One region of the Cedecea sp. Ae19-4 genome, then DNA from elsewhere that is predicted to be linked to it. Evidence: riboswitches for the same ligand, from Rfam matches in the RefSeq annotation. Region 1 holds a riboswitch; each other region holds the start of a gene.

Region 1 (2,262 bases):
CCATATGCGGGGTCGTCACCGTCCCACTCACAAAATCGCTGGTATAGTTTGTCTGATGGACGCGATCGTAATCCCGTACAGCCTGCTGCTGCGACGCATCCATACTTTCAAAACAGGCCTTTGCTTCCTGCCAGGTAATAGATTTATTCACCATATTATTATAGAAGTCGCTTACCACATCAGCCCTGGCTGAAGTCGAAAGGACCAAAATACCAAACACCAAAGCCATTGATTGACCAAAGTTAAAGGATTTCATTTTTCTCTCACCATAAATAAATTGAACGTTCCAATGCATTATTGAGTGCACTAATAACGGCGATGAACTATCCCGAAATGTGACAATGCAATCCTTGATCTAAATCATAAGAAAATTCTTAGTGGAGAGTGTTTAAAAGCGATAAAACAGGCCGTTCACATTCATTATTTGCGCTGGTGCCAGGCTGCTCACACCGCTGTTACAATCGGGGTGAAAAGGGGTAAGGCGCTTACGTTTGAAAGTGCAGTTACTCGCGGGCCGCTTGATGGCAGAAGAGCGTGGAGCGGCTAAATTTGACGGGATGATGACCGTTTTTGCCGTTTACAAGACTTCCCGCTGGCATTACCATCCTCTGCACGGATTAATGACCTGCATTAATCACAACATATTGCTGTAAATGACTCGGGGTGCCCTTCTTTGTGAAGGCTGAGAAATACCCGTACCACCTGATCTGGATAATGCCAGCGTAGGGAAGTCAGATGCCTGTCCGGCGTCCCTTCTTTCACGCCGGACAGGAGCCTTACCGTTATGCAACCTGACCTGCTACCCGGCGCAACCGCCGCCTCTGTTTTACACCACCTCCGTCAGCATTCGCCGCTGGTTCACTGCATGACCAATGACGTAGTGCAAACCTTTACCGCTAACGTGCTGCTGGCGCTTGGGGCTGCCCCGGCGATGGTGATTGAAGCCGAAGAAGCGGCACAATTTAGCGGGCTTGCCAGCGCGCTGCTGATCAACATTGGCACCCTGACTTCAGAACGCGCTGCGGCGATGCTGGCTGCTATTCACGCCGCCAATAGCGCCGGAACGCCGTGGGCACTAGACCCGGTCGCCGTGGGTGGTTTGGCTTTCCGCACGCGTTTCGCTCGCGACATTATTCAACTGAAACCAGCCGCCATTCGCGGTAATGCGTCTGAAATCATGGCGTTGGCAGGGGAGCAGGCCGGAGGCCGTGGCGTAGACAGCACCGATGATGCACTTTCGGCGATCCCGGCGGCGCAAAAGCTGGCCCGCGAAACCGGTGCAGTGGTTGCCGTAACCGGAGAAACTGATTACGTCACCGATGGCGAACGAACGTTTGCCGTGACCGGCGGGGGAGAACTCATGACGCGTGTGGTCGGCACCGGCTGCGCGCTTTCCGCCGTGGTTGCTGCGTGCTGTGCTTTACCGGGAGACAGGCTGGACAACGTCGCCAGCGCCTGCCGCTTTATGTCGCTTGCCGGCGAGCAGGCCATCGCCGCCAGCCGTGGGCCGGGCAGTTTTACCCCAGCCTTCCTCGACGCCCTTTATCTGCTGAATGCGGAGGGGCTTGCATGAAACGCATCAACGCATTAACTATTGCCGGAACCGATCCAAGCGGTGGCGCGGGGATCCAGGCCGATCTGAAAACTTTCTCCGCGCTCGGCGCTTACGGCACAAGCGTGATCACTGCGCTGGTGGCGCAGAATACCCGTGGCGTGCAGTCCGTTTATCGTATTGAGCCTGAGTTTGTGGCGGCGCAGTTAGATTCTGTCTTGAGCGACGTGCGAATAGACACCACAAAAATTGGCATGCTGGCAGAGGCCGATATCGTTGAAGCCGTCGCAGAGCGACTGGCGTTCTATAAGGTACCAAACGTGGTGCTGGACACGGTGATGCTGGCGAAAAGCGGCGATCCGCTGCTGGCCCCATCGGCGGTAGAAAGCTTACGTCGGAAGCTATTGCCGCATGTCGCGCTGATCACGCCCAATCTCCCGGAAGCGGCAGCGCTGCTGGATGCGCCCCACGCGCGCAGTGAAAAAGAGATGCGCGAACAGGGTGAAGCGCTGCTGGCAATGGGCTGCGAGGCCGTGCTGATGAAAGGCGGGCACCTCGACGACGCAGAAAGCCCGGACTGGCTATTTACTAGCCACGATGTCCAGCGCTTTACCGCGCCGCGCGTGCAAACAAAAAACACCCACGGCACTGGCTGCACTTTATCTGCCGCGCTGGCTGCGCTCCGCCCCCGCCATGACGACTGGGCGCAA
Region 2 (2,262 bases), on a different contig from region 1:
CCTACGAGTTGAAATTCCTCCGCGCTGCCGTGAGGTAAGTCACCCTGCGGCAACCATATTTTTTGCTCATGGCTGACTATCCACCAACCATGATCTAAGTTTTGAATAACACGTTCCATAACCTGGTGCACATCCCCGTGTTCACTGATATAAACAATTAGTTTTTACTTTTTTGGGTTAGTTTGCGTTCAATCTTTTAACTCACGGAGTCTCAATCATGCTGAACCAGTTAGCCAATCTGACTGAGCGCGTTGGTGGTAGTAATGAGTTAGTCGACCATTGGCTGCAGGCCCGTAAGCACCTGTTGGTCGCCTATTACAACATGGTCGGGATCAAGCCTAACAAGGAATCGCACACCGCGCTCGACGAAAAAGCGTTAGACAATTTTTGCCACGGCCTGGTGGATTACCTCTCTTCCGGTCATTTCAGTATCTACGAGCGAATCATCAGCAACCTGGAAGGCAGTAGCCCGCTGCTAAGCGCAGCTCAGCTCTACCCTCAACTGGAAGCCAACACCCAGCAAATCATGGACCTCTACGATTCCCATCTGGAAAACGCCATCGACCGCGACAGCTGGGTCGAGTTTCAGCAGGCGCTGTCGGAGATTGGCGAGTGCCTGGAGTCCCGCTTCACCCTTGAAGATAAACTAGTCCTCCTGGCTATTGATAACAACCTCGACGGCAGCGCCAGCGATCCTGCCGGGCTGGCAAGTCCAGCTTGAGTTGTTAGCTATTAACGAGTAATTTACAACTTTCCCACCGCAAGGTGGGATCATTCTTGTCGGAGTGCCGAGTGCGTTATGCACCGGCTGAGACCGTTAATTCGGGATCCGCGGAACCTGATCAGGTTAGAACCTGCGAAGGGAACAAGAGTAATTCTGTCTTTGGGTACACCCGTTCTCGGGCGGCCCATATCCATTACTCCTTCCGTTGTCCTGACAAGCCATATCCTGACTAAACCTGGAATGAGCTATGTCTGCATCTGAAAAAAAACCTGGCCGCCGCGAACAGCGCGCCGCCGCCCAACACTTCATCAACACGCTTGAAGGCACCGCCTTCCCCAACTCCCGACGCATCTATCTGATCGGGTCACGTGAAGATATCCGCATCCCGATGCGCGAAATCCAACTCAGCCCAACGCTCACCGGCGGGAGCAAAGATGCCCCGCAATATCAGCCGAACGAGGCGGTTCCCGTCTACGATACCTCCGGCCCCTATGGCGATCCCGACATCGCCATAAACGTGTTAAACGGGCTAAATCCCCTACGCAGCGCCTGGATCGACGACCGCGGCGACAGCGAAACGCTGGGTGACCGCAGCTCCGCTTACACAAAAGCGCGTCTTGCCGACGACGGCCTGGACGAGTTGCGCTTTGAAACTCAGTCCAAACCTCGCCGGGCAATAGCCGGGCAATGCGTCACCCAGTTGCATTACGCCCGCAAAGGCCTTGTCACCCCGGAGATGGAATTCATCGCCATTCGCGAAAATATGGGGCGCGAGCGTATTCGTGATGCCGTCCTGCGCCACCAGCATCCCGGCGAAGGGTTTGGGGCCCGCCTGCCGGAAAACATCACGCCGGAGTTCGTCCGCGATGAAGTCGCCTTCGGGCGAGCGATTATTCCCGCCAATATCAACCACCCGGAATCAGAGCCGATGATTATCGGCCGCAATTTCCTGGTGAAGATCAATGCCAATATCGGCAACTCGGCAGTCACGTCTTCTATTGAAGAGGAGGTGGAGAAGCTGGTGTGGGCCACTCGCTGGGGGGCAGACACGGTGATGGACCTCTCCACCGGCCGCTACATTCATGAAACGCGGGAATGGATCCTGCGCAACAGCCCGGTGCCCATCGGCACGGTGCCCATCTACCAGGCGCTGGAGAAGGCGAACGGTATCGCCGAAGACCTGAGCTGGGAGATGTTCCGCGACACGCTGCTGGAGCAGGCAGAGCAAGGCGTGGATTACTTCACCATTCATGCGGGCGTGCTGCTTCGCTACGTCCCGATGACCGCGCAGCGCCTGACCGGGATCGTGTCGCGCGGTGGATCGATTATGGCGAAGTGGTGCCTGTCCCATCATCAGGAAAACTTCCTGTATCAGCACTTCCGTGAAATCTGCGAAATTTGCGCCGCCTATGACGTTTCCCTTTCTCTGGGCGATGGCTTACGCCCGGGTTCCATTCAGGATGCCAACGACGAAGCGCAGTTTGCCGAACTGCATACGCTGGGCGAGCTGACCAAAATTGCCTGGGAGTACGACGTTC
Region 3 (2,262 bases), 150 kb from region 1:
CGCCTCACCACGCAGGCGAGCTCCGAGGGCCACGTTCTGCTCAATGTTGAGCCACGGGTAGAGCAAATCTTTCTGCCCCATCCAGGCGATACGCCCGGCAACCGGCAGACCGTCGCTGCAGGTCACGCTTCCGCCACTGGCCTGCGCCAGCCCGGCGATAATCTTTAGCAGGCTGGTTTTACCGGCCCCGCTCGCGCCCAGCAGGGCAACGAAGCTGCTGCCGGGAATATCAAAATTCAGCTGCTCAAAAATGGTCTGCTGGCCAAAGCGCAGGCTGAGATCGCGCACCTGAATGCCCGGCGAAGTCGCGCTGTCGGTCATGAGGCATTCAGCCCCATCTGCCAGAACGCGGATTCAAGCTGCGTCGCGGTGGTAAAAATCTGTGATAGCTCTGAGAAACGGCTTTCCGCGCCACGCTGGTGGCCTACGTTTTCGAGCAACTGCACAGCGGCCCGCACGCCGGTGAGGTAGCCTTCATCGCCATAGTTACGGATCCAGTTCGCGTAGGGATTGCCTGCCATCACCGTGTCGGGGCTATGCAGCAGGCCAAGGCCGATTTCTGCATATCCGGCCACGCAGGGCAGCAGCGCAGCCAGCAGATCGAGCGCGTCGCCTGAATGGCCAATATCCAGCACGTAACGGGTGTAATTCATGGTTTCTGGCGCTTCCGCCTCGGCCACTATTTGCGCTTCGTCCAGGCCCCAGCTTCGACAGTAGGCCACATGGAGCGGCAGCTCGGAGACAATGGCATTCAGCGATGCGGTCGCGGTGCGCATTTCCGGCAGCGTGCGAAGCTTGCTGACCAGCAGGGCGTAGGCGCGGGCAAAATGAATCAGGAAAAGATAATCCTGGGTCAGATAGCGCTTGAATGCGGCTTCAGGCAGCGTGCCGACAGCAAGCTGCTGCAGAAAAGGGTGATCGACGTAATCCTGCCAGTGCTGGCCGGCCTGCTCGCGCAGTCGTCCGTAAAGACCGTTTTCGAAAAGTGGGGTGTACATGGGACCTCCTGGGTAAGTGGAGATCCGGGCGCGCAGAGGTATGAACAGACAATAACAGAGCTGTGATTGCCGACCGTCCCTTCGCTGGCATGACCCAGATCAGGTTCAAAGGGTTCGGCTTACGCCATCTCAGCCCATACAGGACACCCCTCGGAGGTGCCTGTTATACGACATTTACTTTTTGATTACAATCGCCGGGCGCTGTGTCTGACCTTGCTGAAAGCGACGATCCGTTTAGTGCGGTATCGCAATATTTTGCTGGCACTCGGGGCGGGAATTTTGTCACTGTAGGCCGGTTACCTACGAGTCTAAGGATGATATCCGATGAAAAAGATTGGTTTTCTCTCGTTTGGCCACTGGTCGCCTGCCGCCCAGTCCGGCACGCACTCTGCGGCGGATACGCTGCTGCAGTCCATCGATCTTGCCGTTGCTGCAGAAGAGCTTGGCGCGGACGGCGCTTACTTCCGCGTGCACCATTTTGCTCGTCAGCTAAGCTCGCCTTTCCCGCTGCTGGCGGCCATCGGGGCAAAAACCAAACGCATTGAAATCGGCACCGGCGTGATCGATATGCGCTATGAAAATCCGCTTTACATGGTGGAGGACGCGGGGGCGGCGGACTTGATATCCGGGGGCCGCCTGCAGCTTGGAATTAGCCGTGGCTCGCCGGAGCAGGTGATCGACGGCTGGCGATATTTTGGCTATGTGCCGGGCGAAGGAGAGACCGAAGCCGATATGGCGCGCCGTCATACCGAAGTGTTCCTCGAGGCGCTGAAAGGGGACGGTTTTGCCGAACCTAACCCGCAGCCGATGTTTCCTAATCCGCCGGGGTTGCTGCGTCTGGAGCCGTTTTCTGCCGGGCTGCGGGAGCGAATCTGGTGGGGAGCCAGCTCCAACGCGACCTCGGAGTGGGCCGCGAAGTTAGGGATGAACCTGCAAAGCTCCACGCTGAAAACCGATGAATCCGGCGAGCCGTTTCATATCCAGCAGGCGAAGCAAATCCGTGCTTATCGGGCCGCGTGGAAAGAGGCGGGCCATACGCGTGAGCCACGCGTTTCCGTCAGCCGCAGCATCTTCGCGTTAATGGACCAGCGCGACCGCAACTACTTCGGCGGCAGCGGCAAAGAAGGCGATCAGGTTGGCTACATCGAGCCACAAACCCGGGCCATTTTCGGCCGCAGCTATGCCGCTGAACCGGAACTGCTCATTAAGCAACTGGCGCAGGATGAAGCGATTGCTGAAGCCGACACGCTGCTGTTAACCGTGC

The links. Region 1 has a riboswitch for thiamine pyrophosphate ahead of thiM (hydroxyethylthiazole kinase). Riboswitches for the same ligand answer to the same signal wherever they lie in the genome.
Region 2: it holds a riboswitch for thiamine pyrophosphate, as region 1 does, so the genes downstream of both, thiC (phosphomethylpyrimidine synthase ThiC) here and thiM (hydroxyethylthiazole kinase) in region 1, are expected to answer to the same signal.
Region 3: it holds a riboswitch for thiamine pyrophosphate, as region 1 does, so the genes downstream of both, AAIE02_RS09995 (TenA family protein) here and thiM (hydroxyethylthiazole kinase) in region 1, are expected to answer to the same signal.

Annotation. Positions count from the first base shown of each region.
Region 1 is NZ_JBCHWG010000001.1:2,246,260-2,248,521, reverse strand. It holds gene AAIE02_RS10680 (YadA C-terminal domain-containing protein) at 1-256, opposite strand, end outside; gene AAIE02_RS10675 (hypothetical protein) at 492-653, shown strand; TPP riboswitch at 650-746, shown strand; gene thiM (hydroxyethylthiazole kinase) at 785-1,573, shown strand; gene thiD (bifunctional hydroxymethylpyrimidine kinase/phosphomethylpyrimidine kinase) at 1,570-2,262, shown strand, end outside.
Region 2 is NZ_JBCHWG010000002.1:537,311-539,572, reverse strand. It holds gene nudC (NAD(+) diphosphatase) at 1-119, opposite strand, end outside; gene AAIE02_RS15335 (Rsd/AlgQ family anti-sigma factor) at 218-721, shown strand; TPP riboswitch at 772-882, shown strand; gene thiC (phosphomethylpyrimidine synthase ThiC) at 972-2,262, shown strand, end outside.
Region 3 is NZ_JBCHWG010000001.1:2,099,219-2,101,480, reverse strand. It holds gene AAIE02_RS10000 (ABC transporter ATP-binding protein) at 1-321, opposite strand, end outside; gene AAIE02_RS09995 (TenA family protein) at 318-998, opposite strand; TPP riboswitch at 1,058-1,159, opposite strand; gene AAIE02_RS09990 (LLM class flavin-dependent oxidoreductase) at 1,323-2,262, shown strand, end outside.